One region of the Hahella sp. CR1 genome, then DNA from elsewhere that is predicted to be linked to it. Evidence: predicted binding sites of a transcription regulator. Region 1 holds the regulator's gene; each other region holds the start of a gene.
The links. The regulator sigma-54, encoded in region 1, starts transcription at its own class of promoters, with help from an activator protein. The targets are predictions, from matches to a motif close to TGGCACNNNNNTTGCTNT.
Positions count from the first base shown of each region.

Region 2: ONV78_RS12475 (PA2169 family four-helix-bundle protein) is a predicted target of sigma-54. The motif match lies at 3,264-3,281, and genes of this name have one in related genera.
Region 3: flgB (flagellar basal body rod protein FlgB) is a predicted target of sigma-54. The motif match lies at 2,761-2,778, and genes of this name have one in related genera.
Region 4: ONV78_RS24165 (PEP-CTERM sorting domain-containing protein) is a predicted target of sigma-54. The motif match lies at 2,991-3,008, and genes of this name have one in related genera.

Region 1 is NZ_JAPELK010000004.1:35,644-41,244, reverse strand. Features, by position in the region: gene ONV78_RS10770 (KpsF/GutQ family sugar-phosphate isomerase) at 1-322, shown strand, start outside; gene ONV78_RS10765 (HAD-IIIA family hydrolase) at 322-858, shown strand; gene lptC (LPS export ABC transporter periplasmic protein LptC) at 863-1,441, shown strand; gene lptA (lipopolysaccharide transport periplasmic protein LptA) at 1,425-1,949, shown strand; gene lptB (LPS export ABC transporter ATP-binding protein) at 1,946-2,671, shown strand; gene ONV78_RS10745 (RNA polymerase factor sigma-54) at 2,794-4,290, shown strand; gene raiA (ribosome-associated translation inhibitor RaiA) at 4,406-4,714, shown strand; gene ptsN (PTS IIA-like nitrogen regulatory protein PtsN) at 4,721-5,185, shown strand; gene rapZ (RNase adapter RapZ) at 5,212-5,601, shown strand, end outside.
Region 2 is NZ_JAPELK010000004.1:411,793-417,393, forward strand. Features, by position in the region: gene ONV78_RS12455 (UDP-glucose/GDP-mannose dehydrogenase family protein) at 1-342, shown strand, start outside; gene ONV78_RS12460 (HIT domain-containing protein) at 365-790, shown strand; gene fabR (HTH-type transcriptional repressor FabR) at 802-1,446, opposite strand; gene ONV78_RS12470 (HD domain-containing phosphohydrolase) at 1,518-2,636, opposite strand; gene ONV78_RS12475 (PA2169 family four-helix-bundle protein) at 2,760-3,203, opposite strand; gene ONV78_RS12480 (response regulator) at 3,444-5,402, opposite strand; gene ONV78_RS12485 (response regulator) at 5,421-5,601, opposite strand, start outside.
Region 3 is NZ_JAPELK010000021.1:38,773-44,373, reverse strand. Features, by position in the region: gene ONV78_RS29900 (adenylate/guanylate cyclase domain-containing protein) at 14-1,417, opposite strand; gene ONV78_RS29895 (nitroreductase family protein) at 1,988-2,554, shown strand; gene flgB (flagellar basal body rod protein FlgB) at 2,829-3,224, shown strand; gene flgC (flagellar basal body rod protein FlgC) at 3,227-3,664, shown strand; gene ONV78_RS29880 (flagellar hook assembly protein FlgD) at 3,689-4,366, shown strand; gene ONV78_RS29875 (flagellar hook protein FlgE) at 4,384-5,601, shown strand, end outside.
Region 4 is NZ_JAPELK010000011.1:224,016-229,616, forward strand. Features, by position in the region: gene ONV78_RS24160 (sensor domain-containing diguanylate cyclase) at 163-1,848, opposite strand; gene ONV78_RS24165 (PEP-CTERM sorting domain-containing protein) at 2,207-2,935, opposite strand; gene ONV78_RS24170 (methyl-accepting chemotaxis protein) at 3,543-5,414, shown strand; gene ONV78_RS24175 (hypothetical protein) at 5,498-5,601, opposite strand, start outside.

The DNA of each region.
Region 1 (5,601 bases):
ATCTTTGAGTGAGTCGCTCCTGCAAATGTCGCAGAAAGGCCTGGGCATGACTTGTATCGTCGACGCAGACGACAAGCTCCTCGGCGTGTTTACTGACGGCGATTTGCGCCGCACACTAGATAAAAACATCGATATTCGGAGCTGCGCCATTGATACGGTTATGACGGCAAACTGCAAGACTGTCACCAAAGACATGCTTGCCGCAGAAGCCCTGGGCTTGATGCAGGAGAAAAAGATCAACGCCCTGCCTGTCGTTAATGCTGACAATAAAGTGATTGGGGCCTTCAATACACAAGACATGCTACGCGCAGGAGTTATTTAATGTCGCCGTCTTTGACCGAACAACAGACCCAAGCCTTACAACAGATTAAACTCTTAGCGCTGGATGTAGACGGCGTTCTGACGGATGGGACCCTATACTTTGGCGAATCTGGCGAGCAGTTCAAACCCTTCTCTATACTTGACGGACTCGGCGTCAAGCTGTTGCAAAAAGCTGGAGTAACCGTCGCCATTATCACCGGCCGCAAGTCCGCCATGGTCGCAAAGAGAGCTGGAGACCTGGGCATTTTAGAGTTACTGCAAGGCCGCGAAGACAAACTTGTCGGGCTCAATGAGATTCGAGAAAAGCTTGGCTTAGAACTGAATGAATGCGCCTATGTCGGCGACGACCTTCCTGATCTGGCGGCCATTCGCAGTTGCGGATTTGGCGTTACTGTGCCTAACAGTCACTGGTTTGTTCGCCAGCACGCCACCTACTGCACCTCAGCCCAGGGCGGCAAAGGCGCGGTCAGAGAGGTGTGCGATATGATTCTGGCGGCGAAAGGCCTGCTCCACACCTCCTTGGAAGCCTACCTGTAACTTCATGACAGAACTGTTCAGACAATACAGCAAATGGCTCTACGCGGCTTTGGCGGCGTTTCTGGTTATTTATCTGGTCGCTTATCAGGACGAAGCAAGCGTCCCCTTCTTTGAGGAAGAACCGCTCCTGAAAGACGAACCTGACGCATTTGTCATCAACGCGGTTTACACCACCTACAACAAAGAGGGCGCACTCACCAGCCGCCTGCAAAGCCAACTGGCGAAGCACTATCCCGATACAGACACCGGCGTACTGACGCGCCCCAATCTGGAGATCTTCCAGCAAGGGGAGAAAAGCTGGCATGTGGAGTCTCTGGAAGGCGAACTGCTGATCAAGCAGGACACCCTGAAACTGCGTGGAGACGTGGAAGTAAATGGAGCCTCCAACGACGGAGCGCCGATTCTTATGCAAACGCAAGCGCTCGACTACAACAACAAGTCACGCTTTATCAGCACCGATCAACCCGTTAAGATAACTTCAAATATCAATCAGTTAACCGCTGTCGGAATGGAGGCGGACATTGATAAAAAGCTTATTGTATTACTTTCTCAGGTAACCGGCGTTTATGCACAACCCAAGTAAACTATTCACCGCGGCGCTGTTATTGGGCCTTATTTTCGCCCCGCTTAGCCATGCATTGGACCTTCTTAACGGCAGTGACGAACCGGTGCGCATCAAAGCGGGACGCTGGGAGAGAGATGGCCAGAAAGGCATCGACACCTATATCGGCAATGTCGTTATTATCCAGGGCAAATCCAGCATCGAGGCGGACAAAGTCATTTTATACACCGACGACAATGGCATCAGCCGCTTCCAGGCGACCGGCAAACCCGCTCACTTAGTGCAGTTTGACCAAGAAAAACAAACTGAAACTCACGCTTACGCAGAAAACATGGACTATGACCGTAGCCAGAGTAAAGTCGTTATGCGTAACCATGCACGCATTCTTCAGGACAACAGCTCAGTGGAAGGCGAAGAAATTATTTATTTCACAGACAAGCGTTTAGTCACGGCAAAGGGAGCCTCATCGGGCAATCAAACCGAGCAGGTTGAAATTATCTATCATCCGCCCAAATCTAATAAACAATGAGCACTCTCACCGCCAGAAATCTGGCCAAGGCCTACAAGAAACGGCCCGTAGTAAAAGATGTGTCCGTTGAAATTCGCAGCGGCGAAATCGTGGGCCTCCTCGGCCCTAACGGCGCTGGGAAGACTACCTGCTTCTACATGGTGGTAGGACTCATCCCCAGCGACAAAGGCAGCGTATTTATTGACGAAACGGAAATCACCGGCCTGCCTATGCACGGGAGAGCGCGCAAGGGCATTGGCTATCTGCCGCAGGAAGCTTCGGTCTTCAGAAAGCTGTCCGTAGAGGACAACATCTACGCCATCCTTGAGACCAGAGCGGATCTGAGCCGCAAGGAGCGTAAGCTTAAGATGGAAGAGCTGCTGCAGGAATTTCACATCACCCATATTCGTAAAAGCCTTGGCATGAGTCTCTCGGGGGGCGAGCGTCGACGCGTGGAAATCGCTCGCGCGCTGGCTACGGAGCCAAAGTTTGTCTTATTGGATGAGCCTTTCGCCGGGGTGGATCCTATTTCCGTCAATGATATCAAGCAGATTATCGAGCATCTCAAAAAGCGCGGCATCGGCGTTTTAATTACAGACCATAATGTGCGCGAGACCTTGGATATTTGTGAACGCGCCTATATTGTCAGTGAAGGATTTATTATCGCAAGCGGCGCCCCAAGTGATATCCTTGCCAACCCAAAGGTTAGAGAGGTCTATCTGGGTGACCAGTTCAAACTTTAGTTTAACCGGCGGCTTCCATCTCAGATGGACCTCAAGGCTCAAGAGCTTAGGATTAAAGCACCTAATAACTATGAAAAACTCACAAGATCTGTGCCTGAATCGGTGGTAAGCATCAGATGGTTATGAAAACTTCATTGCAGTTAAAGCTGGGTCAACAGCTGACCATGACCCCGCAACTGCAACAAGCAATAAAACTTTTGCAGCTTTCAACACTGGATTTACAGCAGGAGATTCAACAAGCGCTTGAGTCCAACCCCATGCTGGAAGTGTCTGAAGAAGACGAATCTCCCAACCACGTTCAGAACGATACGATCAGCGACATGCTCGCCAATAACTCCAGCAAGGAGCGAACGCAAGAGTCGGGCATGGATGAAGGAGGATTCGCCGAAGAGGACAACTGGTCCGATTCCATTCCGAACGACCTCCCCGTCGATACCGCCTGGGATGATGTCTTCCAGAGCGGATCAAGCAGCTACAGCGGCGGCGAAGATGACGAATACGACTTCGAATCCCGCAATAGCAAAGGCGAAACCCTGCAAGACCACCTTCTCTGGCAACTGAACCTTACCCCCATGTCCGACATTGACCGCATGATCGCTGTTGCGATAATTGATGCAGTCAATACTGATGGCTATCTCTCCCTCACTCCAGACGAAATTCATGGCGGACTGCAAACTGAGGGGGAAGAAGAAATTGAGCTGGACGAAGTACGCGCCGTCTTAAAGCGAGTGCAGCAATTCGATCCTCCTGGAGTCGCCACTTGCAACTTGCAGGACTGCCTGCTGAGTCAGTTGAATCAACTGCCTAAAGACACCCCCTGGTTGGGTCAGGCCAAGCTGGTGGTCAGCCACTATATCAATCTGCTTGGCAACCGCGACTACGCCCAGTTGATGCGCCGCAGCCGCCTGAAAGAAGACGATCTGCGGGAAGTTCTCAAACTGATTCAAAGCCTGAACCCAAGACCGGGCGAAGGCATTCAGGAAAGCAATACCGAATACGTGGTTCCTGACGTTATCGTCAAAAAAGCCAACGGCCGCTGGCTGGTTGAGCTGAACCCTGAAATCGCTCCCAAGATTCGTATCAACCCTGGCTATGCAGGTTTGGTGAGACGCGCGGACAACAGCTCAGACAACACTTATTTACGCGACCAGTTACAGGAAGCGCGCTGGTTTATCAAAAGCTTGCAAAGCCGTAATGAAACTCTGTTGAAAGTCGCTTCACAAATCGTCGAACATCAGCAAGGATTCCTTGAGTACGGCGAAGAGGCGATGAAGCCACTGGTGCTGCACGATATTGCGGAGGCGGTGGAGATGCATGAGTCGACGATTTCCCGGGTGACCACCCAGAAATACATGCACACTCCTCGCGGCGTATTTGAGCTGAAGTACTTTTTCTCCAGCCATGTCAGCACAGACACGGGTGGCGAGTGTTCTTCGACCGCTATTAGAGCTATTATCAAGAAGTTAGTCGCGGCGGAATCACCGAAGAAACCATTGAGCGACAGCAAAATTGCTGCGCTGCTTGGCGACCAGGGCATCAACGTCGCCCGTCGCACGATCGCAAAGTACCGGGAGGCGCTTTCCATTCCGCCTTCCAATGAACGTAAGCGATTAATTTAAAAGGAGGAATACAGGCATAAGACTTAAATCAAATAGTCACAAATTGGATGTGCTAGTATTTTTCATGGAAGTGCAAAATTCATAATGCACCGTATATTGGCATTAGGAGCAAAGTATGCAAATGAACATCACCGGACATCAAGTCGAGTTAACTGAAGCACTAAAAGACTACGTTAACAACAAGTTCGACAAGCTCGAACGACACTTCGACAGTATCAGTAATGTCCAAGTTACGCTCTCCATTCAAAAACAGCGTCAGATTGCGGAAGCAACCATGCACATAAGCGGCGCTGACCTGCATGCCAATGCTGAACACGAAGATATGTACGCGTCAATTGACGCACTGGTGGACAAATTAGACCGCCAGATCCTCAAACACAAAGAGAAGCACGTTGATCGGATGCACGGCGCATCCGCCAGATAACAGAACATGGCCCAAACCACACTAACTATTGAGTCAATTATCTCGCCCGCCCTCACACGCTGTGGGGTGTCGGGCTCGAGTAAGAAGCGCGTTCTCGAATATATCGCCAATCTGATTGCGCAACATTTTCCGTTTTTGGACGAGAACGCCATTTTTACCAACCTGATATGCCGTGAAAGACTCGGCAGCACTGGTATCGGCCAGGGTATCGCAATACCTCATTGCCGCCTGGAAAACTGCGACCGCATCATAGGGGCCTTGCTTACACTCAAGGACAAAATCCCTTTTGACGCCATAGACAACGAACCTGTGGACCTGCTGTTCGTTCTGATCGTGCCTCAAGAGGCCACCAGCGAACACTTGGACCTTCTGAGCCAGCTGGCCCAGAAATTCAATGACCGTCGCTTCTGCGAACACCTACGCGACTGTGACAACGACGAAACCCTGTTCAGGAGGGTGCTGGAGAAATAATCCAGCTTCGATGGAAAGAGGAAGACATGAAGCTGATTATCGTAAGTGGTCGTTCAGGCTCCGGAAAAAGTACGGCGCTCCATGTTCTGGAGGACATGGGCTATTACTGCATCGATAACCTGCCTATCGGTCTCCTCTCGCCTCTCACCCAAGAGGTGCTGGACCAGGGGAAAACCCAGAATCAGCAACTCGCCGTCAGCATAGACGCCCGCAATCTTTATAGAGACCTGTCGGATTTCCCGTCAATTTACGCCACTCTGCAGGCGCATAATATCGATGTGGAAATCATCTATCTTGACGCCAATGACGCCACCTTAATCAAACGTTTTCATGCAACGCGTCGCAAGCACCCGCTCAGCAGTAAAAGCACATCACTGAAAGAAGCCATCGCCAAAGAGAAACAGCTGCTGGAGCCG
Region 2 (5,601 bases), 380 kb from region 1:
TCCAGCCGTGTTCTGATGGAGTCGTTGTGGGCTGCTGGCGCCAAGGTGCAGGCGTTTGACCCGAAAGCGATGGAAGAAACCCAGCGTATTTACGCCGACAAAGACGAGCTGATGTTGTGCGGTACGAAAGAGCAGGCGCTGAAAGGCGCGGACGCGCTGATTATCTGTACGGAGTGGAAAGAGTTTCGCTCCCCGGATTTCGGCTATATCGTCAGCGCGCTGAAAGAGCCTGTGATTTTCGACGGCCGCAACCTGTATGACCCTGAGCGCGTACACCGTAAAGGCGTGCAGTATTACGGCATTGGTCGTGGGCTAAGTATCAGCAAGGGTGCGGAAGCCTGAGTTCAGGTAAAGGAGAAACGCTGTGAGTTTTGAGCTGCACGCGCAGTTGGCGAAAGACACGATAGTGATCGGCGATTTGCCTCTGTGCCGCCTGTTGCTGATGAATGACGCCCAGTACCCCTGGTGCATTCTGGTTCCGAGAGTGGAAGGCGTTCGCGAGGCTTATGAGTTAGGCCACGAGGCGCAAGAGCAGTTGACGCGTGAGTCGGCGATAGTCGGCAAGACGCTGATGGCGCTGTTCGATGGGCATAAGTTGAATGTAGCGGCCCTGGGCAATATGGTGCCGCAGCTGCATCTTCACCATATCGTTCGCTTTCCCACGGATGCAGCCTGGCCGAAGCCGGTTTGGGGCGTGAGCCCGGCGCAGCCCTATTCAGAGCAGGATGCGCAGGCGCTCAAACAGAAGATTCACGGGGCGCTCAGTCCGCTGATCGCCATCACCGTTTGAGTTTGCTGATATCACCCGCCTGGGTCGCTTGTTTTGGCGGCGCCAGGCTTCCTTTCTTGCACAAGTCCGCCTCTCAACACCATACGTAGCTGAGTGGACAGTTTTAGTTTCAGTTGCTTTCTTTCCGCTGCGTCGGCGTCCAAACCCTCTGAGCCGCAGTTAAACACCAGCACCACCAGCGCATCCGCGACTGCTTTCGGGTCTCGTAACGGCGCGCCGCCATTTTCTCCAAATCGACCCAGGTCCGCCGCCAGCTCCGTAATGAAATGATCGGTTTCCGCTTTGATGGCTGTGCGAAAGCGCAACGAGACGCCGCTTTTTTCCCTCAGCAGTAAGCGAAACAGGTTGGCGTTGGAGTTCAGATACTCGAAAAAAGTATCGATGGAGGTTTCCACCAGGCCTCCTTTCTTGGCGACCCTTTTACGCGCTTGCCGCATTAGTCGGCGCAAGGTGATGCCTGCTTCGTCCACCAGAGCCAGACCGAGTTCTTCCAGGTCATTGAAATGGCGATAAAAAGAGGTGGGAGCGATGCCTGCTTCGCGCGCGACTTCTCTCAGGCTGAGGCTGGCGAAGTTGCGGTCTGGGCCGAGTTGTTGCAGGGCGGCGTTCATTAGCGCTTGGCGGGTGCGCTCTTTCTGTTGGGCTCTCGTGGTCAATAGCGAAATCCTGATTGGACGATCAGCGTGCGCCGCACTCCTCCATAGGAGTGCGGCTTGTTCAAGGCGGGCTAGTATAACTCGTATTTCAGTGGTCGGATGACGGCGTTAAACACATCGACCCATTTTTGTGAGAACTGGCTGCCGGAGCGGCTGTTAATTTCCAGCACCGCCCTGATAAAGGGACGTTTATAGCGACTGGAGTAGATGCGTGGGTGAGAAATCGCTTCGAAGGCGTCCGCGATGGCGATGATCTTGGCTCCATCGCAAATCTCCCGGTCCCGCAGTCCAATAGGGTAGCCCTTGCCGCTGACATGCTCATGGTGTTGATCAATGATGCGGCGTGACTCCTGCCACTCAGGCATGTTGATCAGCAAGGCGCTGCCTACGCTGGTGTGCTTATGAATGCTGTGGTCTTCTGACTCGGAGAGACTGCTGCTTTTATGCAGGATATCGAGGGGAAGGAAGGACATGCCGATATCATGCACCAGGGCGGCGGCGCTAAGCTGAGCTGGATCTACTGGTTCGCGCGCGTGCCGATTCATCGCCAGGGCGAGTAAAAGCACACGTCTGTTTTTACCCAGCCAAAAACGTGACCGTGCTTCAGCCGGCGTCGCGAGACTGAGGAAGAACAGCAGGTCGGCGTTGGTATGGACATCGTACTTGCGCCACAGCGCCAGCAGCTCGGAATAAACGTCATTCGCGTTGCGTCCCGCCGTTTGCGCACTGACTTCCGGGGCGAGCAGCGCCAGAAGCTCCTGCATGGCCTCGTTGCGACCGTTCGCGACGGTCTTGGGAAGCTGACAAAGCAGATCGCTGATTCTGGCGTTCTCCACCATTTGAATATTTTCGAAGCTGCCGTTATCGATAGCGACGGCGCAAACCTGGATGCGCTCCATCGCCAGCAACAGCAGGTCGCTGATTTCCGGGCGGAAGTTCAATTGCTTGTCAGCAATTCCGGCCATGATGGTGTAAATGCCCTGCATCAATGATCCCAGTTCGATCTCGGCGAACTTTATTTCCTGTGCGATGGCTTCGTAGTTTGCACAGAGACGGGCGATCAGTGTGGCGTCGTTGGGCGCGGCTTCCAGCTCTACCAGATTTTTTTCGAAACTTTCACGCAAGTCCGACAGTATGTCTGGCCTGAGAGTGGTTGCATGGAAATAGGGGAGAGGGGATGGTTGGGCCATATCTTATTACCAGCATGGATACAGTCATACTTTGAAGTATAGCCAGAAAAATAGTTATTGCCCGACTTCGCCGCACGGGCGCTATAGACCTCCCGGCGGCGTATGGGGAGCTAATGCGAGTGATTACGCAGTAGCGCGCTGCAGGCGGCTCATTTCGTCGTGACAGCGCTTCAAAGTAGGATAGATATCCTGGAGAGTGGCTTGAACGCCGGGAGCCTTCACTTCTTCGATGGCGTCGCGGATTTTTTCCAGGGTTTTGTCCTCGACTTCCTCCAGTTGCTCGATATACACATGTTCCGAATCGTCCTTGATGGCGGCCAGGATTTTTGCGTAATGCTCGCGCAGAATGCCGCCGAGAGTGTGTCCGGTCTCTTTTTCACCTTTTTCGAAGACAATATAGGGCTGCAACCGGCCTACTGCGCCTTCGCGAATGGCTGACATGCGTTCGAACACCAGACGCACTGCATTGCTCTTCACTTTGTCTTTGGCTTCGGTATAGAAATCGATGCCATCGTTAAGCACTTTTACCAGGTCTCTCAAGCTGTTTGTTTCTGATTTAGTCATCATTGATCTCCTCAGTATTCCTTGGATCTACATCTTGCGGGTTGTCCGCGGCTCATTAGTAGTAGAGCAACAGTCGTGCCAGACTTGGAGGAATTTGTAAGGTGTTGAAAATATTGGATTTTTGTCTGCATGGGGAGCTTGGAGTGAGGCGCAGGAAAGAAGGTCGTGTAAATACGAAAAAAGGAAGGCCGCTTTGTTGTGGCTTTTACAAGTCGGCCGGGATGTAGGGAGCGCCAATAGGCGTCAAAGCGAATTTTTGGCGGGAAGCACGGCTGTCAGTTCGCCCAGGGATACGGGCTTCATCAGGTGATGCTGAAATCCCGCTTCTGAGGAGCGACGTTTATCCTCCGCATAGCCGCTTAATGCAATAAGGCGGGCTTCTGTAAGGCCTTGGTCGCGTATTCTCCGGGCTAGACTGTAGCCGTCAGTATCAGGAAGATTTAAGTCCAGCACGACCGCAGAAGGCTTTATCCGCTCCGCCATTTGTAGCGCTTCGGCGCCGTTTGCGGCGCAGTGTACGCGCCAGCCCAAATGCTCCAGCAGGGCGGCGGTGGCGGCGCTGGCGTCTGCATTATCTTCCACCAGTAATAAGGAGGGTGACTTGGTCTGTGTGTTCGGTAGATGACGCTCAATCAGTGTGAACAGCTGACTGACGTTGACCGGCTTGCTCAAATGATCCGTACAGCCGCTGGCCAGGCAGCGTTCCCGTTCACCGCGCATGGTGGCGGCGGTCAGCGCCAGGACTGGCGTTTCGTGGCCGCGGCGACGCAGTTCGCGGGTAGCGGAGTGTCCGTCCAGCACGGGCATATGCATATCCATGATCACCAGATCAATCGGGCTATCCGATTGCGCAGCCTCAGATACGATGCGTACCGCCTCTGCGCCATTTTGCGCGTAACTGACTCGCGCTCCGGCGCTTTCCACCAGGTGGCCGATCAGGCGGCGAATATCCGGCAGATCATCAGCGACCAAAAGGTGGCCCTGCACTTGATGGGTTCGCGTCGCATGAGGTTCCGCCGCGCCGCCTGTTTCCAGGTCTGGTTGAATGCGTTTCACGCCTTCCAGCGGGCCGGGTTTGACGATAGCGGTGAAATCGCTGCCTTCTCCAGGTCTGCTGCTCAGGCGAATGTCGCCGCCCAGCCGGTGCGCTAATTGACGACTGATGGCCAGTCCCAGCCCCGCGCCTTCGCCGCGGCGCATGCTGTTGGCGTAAACCTGAGTGAACGGCTGAAACAGGCGCTTTTGGTCCGCGAGGCTGATGCCGGGGCCGGTGTCCAGCACTTTGAACTGGACTTTCTCCTGCTCCTCTTCCTTGACCATCTGTACGCGTACGGTGACTTCCCCTTGTTCGGTGAACTTGATGGCGTTGCCGATCAGGTTCAACAATATCTGTCGCAGACGAATAGGGTCGGTTTCAATATTTTCCGGTAGTGGCGAGTCGGCGATAAAACTCAGGTGCAGGTTTTTATCCTGTGCGGATACCGCCATGAGAGAGTATAGGTCGGCCAGAAATGCCTGTAGATTGACGCGCACAAACTCCATTTCGAGCTTGCCCGCCTCGATCTTGGAGATATCCAGAATGTCGTTGAGCAGGCTTAACAGATGCTGCCCATTACGTTGGACGATCTGCAGGTAAGACAGGTTGTCAGGCGCATTGTCCTGCGCGATGAGCAGCTCGGTATAACCCAGGATGGCGGTCAATGGCGTGCGCAACTCATGACTGAGGTGCGCCAGGAATTCACTTTTGGAGCGGTTTTCCGCTTCCGCCTTCAGTCTTTCCAGCCTCTCCGTTTCCATCTCGCGGCGAGCCAGCGCATAACGGATGGATCTGGCCAAATGGGCGGAATTGAGATCGGATTTCACCAGATAATCGACGGCTCCTCCACGAAGCGCGTCGGCGTCAAGGCGGCTGTCATCCTGGCCCGTAAGCATGATTATCGGGCCGTGAAAGCCCAGCTTGGGAGCCTCCCGTAATAGCATCAGGCCGTCATCCGGGCCTAAGCGATAGTCCATAAGACAGACATGGTGTTCGTCTCTGGCCAGGGCGGCGCGGGCTATTTCCGCGTTGCTGGCCCAATCCAGCTCGAATTGCGAGGGCGCTATCTGCTCCAGGAGATCCTTGGCGATGATATAGTCGTCTTCGTCGTCCTCCACCAGCAACAATTTGATCGGTGTGGGGAAGTTCGTCTGGTTCTCCGTCATTAGCGCCCTCCGTGATGATCAATGGCCGTGATTGGGCAATTCCACGAATTCGACCCAGTAATGTCCCAGCGCGCGCATGAGGGCGACCAGTCCTTCAAAGGTCACAGGCTTGGTGATGTACGACGCGGCGCCCAGATCATAGCCGCGCAGCATATCCTGCTCTGCTTTTGAGGTAGTGAGAATGACGACTGGCGTGCGT
Region 3 (5,601 bases), on a different contig from region 1:
GGGAAGGGCGCGGTTAGTTACGCAACTTTTCCGCAGCGCTTTCGAGGGATTTCAGTATGCGCTCTTTGGCCTGGGCGCTGACCTTGCCAGCGTCCAGATACATGGCGAATCCTTCGGTTTCATGCTCGATAAAGCTTTGATTGCCGCCGATGTCGCGGCGTAAATCCACGACGGAGTAAATCGGCACCGGTTTGGTGAAGCCCTTCACCGTAATTTCGCCCTTATCCCGGCACATGATAGTGTCCTTGATCAGCGCGAAGGTCTCGTAGGATACCAGAATTTCTCCGGGCGCCGCCATGGATTCGAGACGGCTGGCGAGGTTAACTTCTTTGCCTATGATGGTGTAATCCATACGGTTTTCCGCTCCGAAGTTGCCCACGGTGCAGTAACCGGTGCTAATGCCCATGCGAATTTCCAGCGGCGTGCGCACGCCTTGGCTACGCCACTTCTGCCGTAGAATTTTCATGTGCTTGCGCATTTCTATCGCCATCATGACGCAGGCGCAGGTATCTTCCTTGGCGCCGCGACTGCTGGGGTCGCCGAAGAAGATCATGATGCTGTCGCCGACGAATTTGTCGATGGTGCCGCCGTATTTAAGCGCGATCTGGGACATCTCGTTGAAGTAGGTGTTAAGCAGCTCGGTCAGACTTTCCGGCTCCATTTCCTCCGCCAGTTCGGTGAATCCTTTGATGTCGGAGAAAAACACCGCCAGGCGTTTACGCTGGGTTTCCAGGCGCACGTCGCGCTCACCGGTGAAGATGGATTGCCATACCTGAGGAGACAGGTATTTGGCCAGCTTATGGGACAGGGCGATGGATTGCTCGCGCTGAAACTGAATCTGTGACTTTGCCTGCACCAGGGCGCGGGCCTGTTGGTGCGTGTAGTAAGCAGTGACGCCGACATACAGCGAACAGGTGACGCCGCCGATGATGCTGACCACCATGGGGGTGGGCGGCGCAAAGCTCAGACCAAAATAGATGGACGCTACGGTAAAGCCGGCGAGAAAGGCGATATTGCCATACAGCCAGCTTTTCATACCGCCGACGATTATGAAGCTGAAGTTCAGCATCAGCAGAAAAAACAGGGTGGGGGTGACGCTGAATTTAATCAGCACCAGAATCACGCCGCATAGGAAACCGTCCACCACCATCATGCCCTGGCGGACCTTGGTGTTCTTCTGTTTATCGAAGAAACGCAGGGCGAAATACAGAATATGCGGCCATAGCATGGCGCCGGGAATGATCCAGATAAGGTACTCGTCGAAATGCCCCTCCAGAATGCCGGCGACGATGATGGCGGCGCATACCAGATAGCCGAGCACCCGGGCGTTATAGTCCGGCATGGGCGGGATGGTCACCTGAGTCGGGGAGTGCGGCGTATTGGCGAGATGTGGAGGTATCGGCATCATTTGTGTCATAACCGCGAATACCGGTATTGTCCCGTCAGCATATTTTTCAACCTAACCAAAAGTCCCTGCGAGCTCATGGGAGTGGCAATGCGGCTCGCCGGTTTGCTGTTATCAAAAAAACGTCCTGTCCTAGCACGGATATACCCTAAAAAGGACAGGAATAGAAGGTTTTCCGGGTGGAAAGCGGGAGGCGCCTGTTCAACAGGCGTAGCGCGACGCATTGGTTGAATGCGGGATTGCCATGTATAAAGCCGTTGGACCGGCGTAAACCATCCGCCATAACTGCCGCCCTCTTCTGGTAGTATAGTCCACCAGCGCTTCGATCGCGTCTAAGGTTAGCAGTAATGGGGTTGTCGGACAATCTGTGAGGCGGTTTTGTCCATCGTTAGACAATCTTTAACCTTTTGAGTTGGCGTGAAAGGCAGGCAATGTGGCGCGATAGGACAAGCATTTTTCGACGGCCAATTGCATATATTTAAGAATCATTCCTATTTATAATCTGAACCGAATCAGCCGTTGGCCACTTATTGGCCTGACCGGCGGCCACACGGATAAACAACAGGAGCCACGTATAACGCCATGGCGGTATTAGATATTCTTGTAAATCGAACCTCCACCCCTTTGTTGCAGGCGCCGGCGCCGAGCCATGAAGAATTGCGCAAACTGTATCCGGTGATCATGCGTGCTCCGGATCATGGCCGCTTACGGCCGTGTCGTCTGATTATTGTAGAAGGCGAGGGGCTCGACGCTTTGGGGCGCATATACGGCGAAACTGCGGAGCAGGATGGTCAGGACGATGCGGCCAGGCAAAAGCTGGCCAAAGCGCCCAGTCGCGCGCCGATGGTGATCGTCGTGGTCGCCACCGTTCAGGAGCATCCCAAAGCGCCGGAGTCGGAGCAACTGATTTCCGCTGGCTGCAGCGCCTATGCGTTAATGCTGGGGCTGGAGGAACTGGGCTATGGCGCCATGTGGCGCACCGGATGGGTGGCCTACGATGAGCGCGTCAAGCAGCGCCTTGGTTTGGCTTCCAACGAACATGTGGTGGGTTATCTGTATGTAGGGACGCCGGCCAGCAAAGAAAAGAAAGTCCCCGAACCGCCTGCTTTTGATGAACGCGTCAGCTTCTTCACTGGCGAAGCGAGCTGATATCTCCTGCGACGTCGCATGTTTCTGTCGGCGTCGTTTTCCCAAATCTATTCTGCATATCCATTGCCAAGTTTGACCTTTTCGGTGGCGATGGTATTCCACTTGCCGCATGGCGTGTACGCGCTTTCCTTCAGGGCGGTATCCCTTTGCCGCCTTTAGTCTGCCTGAAAATACTATCTAACTGAAAAATAAAACAAAAAAATAACTGGCGCGGGACTTGCTGACATTGACGCAAATGACGATTGTCGCAGTCAGGCAACTGCAGAGGTGTTAGATGGCCATATCATTCGACAAAGCGCTGGGTATCCATGAGCAGGCGCTGAACGTCCGCGCGAGACGGGCGGAAGTGCTGGCGAACAACATAGCCAATGCGGACACGCCTGGGTTCCGCGCCCGGGATATTGATTTTAAAGCCGTGCTCAGGCAGGCCAAAAGTATAGAGGACTCATTGGAGGTGGTTACCACTGACGATGCTCACATGGCGATAAAAACACCGGCGGAAGGGGCGTTGTTATACCGGCAACCACTGCAGCCTTCCATTGACGGCAACACGGTGGATACGCAGACAGAAATCGTGCAGTACTCCAAGAATGCGCTGGATTTTCAGGCCAGCTTTGAATTCCTCAACAGCCGCCTGAAAGGCATCGTCAGCGCGATTAAAGGAGAATAACGATGGGGATCAATAGCATTTTCGACATTGCCGGCTCTGGTATGACTGCGCAATCCGTGCGACTGAACACCACTGCCAGCAACCTGGCCAACGCGGACACCGCCAGCTCCAGCATCGATCAGACTTATCGCGCGCGCAAGCCGATTTTTGCTGCGGTGCATCAGGACGCGCTCAACGCGGCGATTCCTCCCTCGATCAACGATGACGCCTCCCGCGGCGTTGAAGTGCGGGCCATCGTGGAAAGCGATGCGTCTCTGGAGCGTCGCTACCAGCCGGACCATCCCATGGCGGATGCGGACGGTTATGTGTTTTATCCCAACGTGAATGTGGTGGAGGAAATGGCGGATATGATGTCCGCTTCCCGCAGCTTCCAGACCAACGTGGAAGTGCTGAATTCAGCGAAAACCATGATGCAGCGTCTGCTGACTATTGGTCAGTGATGAACTTTTCGTGAGGGCAGCGTGATGAGCGATATCAATACGACAAATCAGACTAGCGACGCGCTGAGTCAGTATGCGCTTCAGCAGAATTCCGCCAACAGGAAAAACGAGCTGGGTAAAAACGAATTCATGGATCTGATGATCGCCCAGTTGAATAACCAGAGTCCGCTAGATCCCCAGGACAACACGGCGTTTGTCGCACAGTTGGCGCAATTCAGCTCGGTGGAAGGCATTCAATCATTGAATTCGACTGTGGACACCATGGCTTCTCAGTTTCGCAGCGCACAAGCCCTGCAGGCTTCGGCGATGGTGGGACGGGATGTGCTGGCTCCAATGGAAAGCGCCATTAAAAGCGCGGATGGATCTATTAATGGGGTGGTGGAACTGCCTGCGGGAACCTCGCAACTGGCCATTAGCGTCTATAACGAGGCAGGCGAACTCATCACGACTATTGATAAAGGTTACCAGCCCGGCGGCGACGTCAATTTCAGCTGGGACGGCAAAAACAGCAACGGCGAAACTTTGCCGGCGGGGCGGTATGAAGTGGTCGCAAGGGCCCGCTACAGTGGGGAGCAGATGCAAGTCAGCTCTTATCTGGCGGCCAATGTGGATAGTGTATCAATCGCGCGTGACGGCAGCGTCACATTAAATCTGAACGGGCTTGGCTCGGTCGGATTAAGCGATATCAAACAGATCAGTTAGCATGTGCGAGGTGTGGTATGCCGTTTAATATCGCGTTAACAGGAATCAGAGCAGCGTCGGTCGACCTGGAGGTGACCGGCAACAACATCGCCAACGCCAGTACGACCGGCTTTAAGCGGTCCCGTGCGGAGTTTGGCGATCTCTACGCCAACAGCTTTTTGAGCCTGGGCTCCAACCCGGTTGGGGATGGCGTGCGGGTGCAGAAGGTGCGGCAAGAATTTGCGCAGGGCAATCTTTCCTTTACTGAGAATGGACTGGACCTCGCCATCAACGGCGAAGGATTCTTTATTCTCGATACCAACAGTGGCGATCGTCGCTACAGTCGCGCTGGCGCTTTTGGTATCAACAAGGAAGGTTATGTAGTGAACAGCTCTGGCATGCGCTTGCAAGGTTTCGTCGCCAATGACAGCGGCGTGGTCAGCGGTGTTCTCGGTGATCTTTTGATAGATGACACCAGCCTGGCGCCAGACAGAACCACAAGAGTGAACGCCAATCTGAACCTCGACGCGTCCGAGCCAGTGCTGCTTGAACGCGGAGACTCATTGTCTTCAGATGGTTTGTTGATCGGACGGGCGGTTGACGCTACCGCCGCCGGTACGAATGGCGCTAATGGATACGCCGCACAAACTATAACAGTGACTCAGGCTGACGGTTCGACTTCAACAGTGACTATTCCAGCCAATAGTTCCGCTGCTGAAATAGCGGGCCTGTTTAACAATCTGGACAATATAGACGCCGCCGCCAGCACCCGCGCGACAATTACGGCGGCGGGTTTCAACAATGCGTCCGGCACTATGCAGGTGACTATTGATGGCGTGCCGTTCGATGGCTATACCAATCTGACTGATTTAGGCAATGCAATTAACTCTTCATCTCAGCTAAATGGCGTGCGCGCAGTGTTGGACGGCACGGACCTGGTGATTATCAATAATCGTGGTGATGATCTTAGCTTTGGTTTCAGTGGCGCCGCCGGAGATCAATTTGTGGTGCAGGGCAATGATGCGGCGGCCACATCACAAACTCTGAGCACGGCATTGACGGATGCCGTCGTAGGCGGCAGCGTCAACCTGACCATGCAGGATGGCATTACCTTGGCAAGCGGGACAACGGATTTATTCGCTACTTTCACAGGCACGCCTTTCGTCAACAACGTGTTCGATCCGGCGGATGAAAACACGTATAACCATGCCACCTCCACAACGATTTACGACAGTCTGGGTAACTCTCACGTTCTG
Region 4 (5,601 bases), on a different contig from region 1:
GCGCAACCTTTTATCCATGACCCTAGCGAGCGGCAGCGAATTCAGGGCACATAGGGCAGAAAATAATACAGTTAGAAGGTTAACCACATAATACAACTTACATGTAAGCGTCTTTACCATGCGCCTTACCTGTATGTCCGTATATACGGTATCAAGCGAATATTAGTCGCTATTTTTTGCTAAGTCTCTCGAAATATCCACGACATTATCCAATGAAGACTCATATACCACTCTATTGCGTCCTAATGCTTTGGCTTGATATAGAGCATCATCAGATTTCTTAATAACTTCAGCTGGTGTTCTAGTGTCACCACAAAAAGTAGCAACCCCAAAACTACAAGTAATGTGATGCCTATGACCATTAAAATCGAACTCAAGCATTGAAATATCATGTCTGAGTCGTTCAAGGAAAGTTCGAACCCCTTGGTCTAACTGCTCAGGAAGCAATATCGCAAATTCTTCTCCTCCCACCCGTGCTATCAAATCGGTACTTCTAAGTGAGCGGTTTAAAAACGACGACAAGCAGATTAAGACTTCGTCTCCTGCGGCATGCCCCCATGTATCATTAATTTTTTTAAAATAATCTATATCAAATGCAACAAGTATATAGTTAGACTTATACCTGCATGCCCTTGTGTGTTCATAGTTTAGCTTCTCCTTGAAATATCTTAGGTTATAGAGACCAGTCAAGGGGTCTCTAGACGCCATTTCTTTGAGGGCAAGGTTCGCTGCGTCTAATTCTTTTGTTCTTTCAGCTACTTTTTTATTAAAATCGTCTTTCAGCTCTCTAACAAAGCGTGATATTTCACCAACATCACCAGCTATTTGGCGGATTTCTGTCCAGCCATTAGAAAGTATTTTTTCATCTATTCCTCCTCTTAAAGCAGAAGTGTATGACTTCAACCTGTCTAAAGGTCTTGAAATAAAAAAACTTACAAGAAAACCAGCAAACATTGAGGAGGCCACAATAAAAAGCTCAATAATATATAAATTTTTATTATGAGAATTAATTAACGCATTAACTTCATCCTCATTAATCTTTGCCACTAACCCCCAATCAAGTCTTGAAATGTATCGAGTAGAAGCTAGAATTTTTTCTCCAAGGTAGCCTATTGAATTTCTCATAAGAATCTCATTCCCCATCATTGCTTGAGTAATGGGTGATTGTGTTATGTTCGTAGAAACGCTTCTCTTGAAGGCTGCATCCTTATCATATTTCAAAGGAGTGACAAACAAAGCTCCGCCATCATCCGCGCGAATAGTGAAAAGCCACTCTCCGGATTTCCCCAAACCGTTTTGGTCTTTTAAATCGTAAATAAGAGATTCTAGGTAGTAGTCAACCTGAATGATTCCTACACCAACACCATCTACACGAATTTCCATTATCACGGCTAAGCAAGGGACGGCACTTTCTTGATGCACAAGAAAGTATGGATAAGCCTTTCCTTCTACGTTGTTAAATTTATTTCCATGCTCGTTAAGTATCGACGAAACATAATTTCCATCGCTATCGTAAACAGCGATATTATATATATCTCCTATCGTAACGCGCGCACCAGTAATAAGCTTTCTTATTAAAGGCGCAGACCTTTCATCTCCACTTAGATTCCAGTTCAGCAAACTACTTCTTAAGAGCGCTCCGCTAGCAATTAGAGAAACTTCGTTTGAAAGCCCTTCAACAAGGGACACAATTTTTCCTTTCTTTACTAACGAAAGAGAGAGAATTCGCTCTTCTATTTGATTTCTGTAGTTTTGAGAGAGGGTAAAATTAAGATATACCAAGCTTGCTAGAAGAGGGAGCGCCGCTAGAACAATAAAGTTGATAGTCAGTACGTGTTTTAGCCTCATTTGCTTTTCCCTGCAATGATTAACCAACGCACCCACACATAGAAAGTAGTTCGTACAAATCTACTAAGCAACAGGAAAGAAATCTTTTTTGAAGTAGGTAGGCTATAAAAGTATAGGGCGAATGATTCATTCCATTCTTGCCATGAGAGAGAAACAGCCCCCTCAGACACCATCGCACCCATACCTTTCCCCCCCTATCATCAGGGAGTTAAGAGCAAGGAGCACAGCTATGAACGCTATACTCCTATCTGAACCCTAAAAGCTATAGATCTGTGTACTAATCATACACCCGAATATTAAGACTCACACTATAATTTCATACGTCATCAACTTTTATTATCGGGGGCTTCAGCTCCTCCTAGCGGCGGGAAAGCCCTAAACTAATCAGCCCCAACATTAACAGGGCCATGACCCCTGGCTCCGGAACGCTCAGTCCACCTTCTATAACATCATTGGCGCAGGTAGCAGACCAACGAAACCCCAGAGCGGTCGGCACGCTTAGGTTTGTAATTCCTATATCCGCCAGAGCAAGCGTATAAGAGATAACCCCAAGCGTTCCAACAGTATGGCTTACGCCGCTTAGGTCTGCGCTCGATGTTTCAGCTGCAACCTTTGTCGACTTGGATGTGTTAACGCTCACTTCTTGGTTATGCCGTAGATTGGTTCCAGGTCCAGATAAAACTAACTGATCTAAGTAATCGACCGCTGATAACTTGTATAGGTCGCTTGTACTTGTATCCAGCGCATACTCCCAGTGCTCACCGTTACTTACATCATCGGTTCCATAGCGGTTAGAGGCTGTACCATTAGGATGCCAGCCATTGGTGCTTATGAACAAATCACCGTACTTATAGCCAAGGGAATCAGCGCCTTCAAAAAAGTTTGTAAAGATAGAGACGTATAGATTACTGCTATCGAAAGTCACTTCCATATGGGTGATTTGGTATACGTCTGGATTGCCCAATACATCACCGTTATAAGAAAGACCCGCGCCATTATAGCCATCCATGATAGTCACAGCCTGCACGCTAACTGCGGCAGTGCAGAGAGAAAACACTGCAAGGGCTTGTTTTATTATGGCGTTCATACCAACTCCTTTTATAAATGTGGTAAAAGAAGATCGAGGTACAGCGAGCAATCCGAAGGCATTACACATGCCAAGTAAAAATTAATGAATGGATTCAATGTGTCACGTTTTTTGGCTCATTGAAAAACCAGATTACTTGTAAAAGCTATTGACACTGCTTTTTAATGATTTCAACCAAAATACGTGACAGATTTTTCAAAAGATATGGCAACCAGCTGAATGATTTATTAAAAATTCACAACATTTATTTTTGAGTTTAAACACCCTGTCCTTAAAAAACTTTACACTTTTATTTCTTCAGGAATTTTCCAGCATCAAGCATGAATTATAAGGAGCGGTCGGCGCTTCTCTAGTTGTACTGGTATTTACGCTTGAAAGACACGGCCTCAGGTTGGACTGCCTCAAACGATGAGTCGACAAGAAAATTCTCTAAAGTTGGGCCATACTACCTCATTGTGGGACTTCAGGCATGACACTACCATGCAAAAAACCATTATTAATGGTAATCATTAGCGGCAGGAGTGAAAAAATCGCCACTTGCCGTTGTTAGAACAATGCCCGTTATTAGAAAGAATTTAAGGAATATAAAATAAAAAAGGAGATAGCTATGGCTTGGTATAAAAATTTAATGACATCAAGCAAGCTGTTTATAGGATATGGGTCAATAGCAGCATTGTTTTTTATTGCATTGATATTTTCGTATTTCGAAATAATAAAAATACAAAATTCACAAGAAGATATATTTAATAAAGAATTCGCGGAAGTGGTTAAAATTCGAGATATGCGAATCGACATCAACTCATTAAGAGGAGATATTCTTCAGCTATTGTTAGCTGAAGACACAAACAGAATAGACGAAGTAAAGAAAAATCTTTTTGAAGTCAGAGAGAAAAATAAGACATTCTTATCGAGTCTTAGCAGTCGCGTGAAAGATAACTCAAAAATGCACAATATAGTTCAACGGATTCACGAACTATTGGATGAAGTTCATCAGATTAGGATAGAACAAGAGTTCCCTTACTTAGAAAGTGGCGCATTTGACGAAGCAAATAATCTAGGAAAGGGAATAATTGCAGTAAAAATAGATCAAATACGTCAACTTTCCAATGAACTAACTGCACTCGAAACAGAAAACGCTCAGAAAAGCTTGCTCGACGCAAGGCAACTAGTTAATGACTATCAACGGTCTATGGCTATCGCTGTTGTGTTAATAATCGTGATTATTCTGTTTCAAATCAGGCTCACCTCAAACTTGGTTGCTCTTCCCCTTGCACAGTTAACAGCTTGGGCCAATGAAATTGCATGTGGTAATCTTTCAGGAAAACCTAAGTTTGATGATCGTCAGGATGAGGTTGGACTGCTTAGCCAAGCTTTTCAACGCATGTCATTATATCTTCAAAACCTCGCAAAAAAATCTGAAAAAATTGCAAATGGAGATCTCGCAATAGATGTCTCTCCGGTCTCAAGTACGGACCAGCTTGGCAATGCCTTTATTAACATGGTTCATTATCTTAAAAGGCTTGCGCATAAATCCTCCCTTATCGCCGAAGGAGATTTGACGATTGAGGTTGTTCCCGTATCAGAGCTGGACGAGCTAGGACTAGCCTTCTCATCAATGGTAAGAAACCTGCGTCGGTTAGCTAGCGAATTACAAAGCGGAGTATCAATACTCAGCGAGGCTAATCAAGAAATTCTGTCATCAGCCACACAGGTATCCACCAGTGCGCAGGAAACAGCGACATCAATAAGCGAGATTACTGCGACTATTGAGGAAATAAAACAAACAGCTGTAGTCACCAGCCAAAAGGCAACAAAGGTCAACGATACTGCACCTAGAACATTACTAACATCCAAAGAAGGCCAAGAAGCCATTGCTTCAATGCTGAAAGAGATGCAATCGATAAGAGAACAAATGCATGCCGTTGCGGAAAGCATCTTACGTCTGAGCGAACAAAGCCAAGCGATTGCAGAAATCGTTACGACAGTGGATGATTTGGCGGAGCAAACTAACTTACTTGGCGTTAATGCATCCATCGAGGCAGCCAAATCAGGAGAGCAAGGAAGAGGTTTCTCCGTCGTTGCGCAAGAAGTGAAGATGCTTGCGGATCAATCTAAGCGAGCAACCACACAAGCCAGAACGATTCTTAATGACATACAGAAAGCATTGAGCAAAGCCGTTATTGTCGCAGAACAAAGCAGTAAAGCTGTGGAAGGTGGCTATTCGCAAGTTCTGTTATCTGATAACTCAATCAAAGCCCTGGCGAAAAGCATTGAAGAATCATCTGGCGCAGCCCTACAAATTGCCGCTTCCAGCCAACAACAACTCGCAGGCGTAGATCAAGTTGCCCAAGCGATGGAAAGTATCCGGTCAGCAAGCAACGAAAATGTGAAAGGAACGAAGCAAACAGAACAAGCGGTTCGCAACTTGACCCTTCTTGGTAAGAAGCTTCAAGAACAATTATTGCAATTTAAAGTATGAATATTCACGCATTTCCGCAACGCCGTATATGCATAGTCAAGCCGAGCTAACGTAAGACGCCATTTGTTGCTGATGACATTTGTTCAAAGCGCTTTTCCTCGTATGCTGCTTGGTCTTGATCCAAACCACCAAGTAACGGCCGTCGTGGTCAGAAATAACATCTGTGCGATGGCCTCTTTGTACAGGA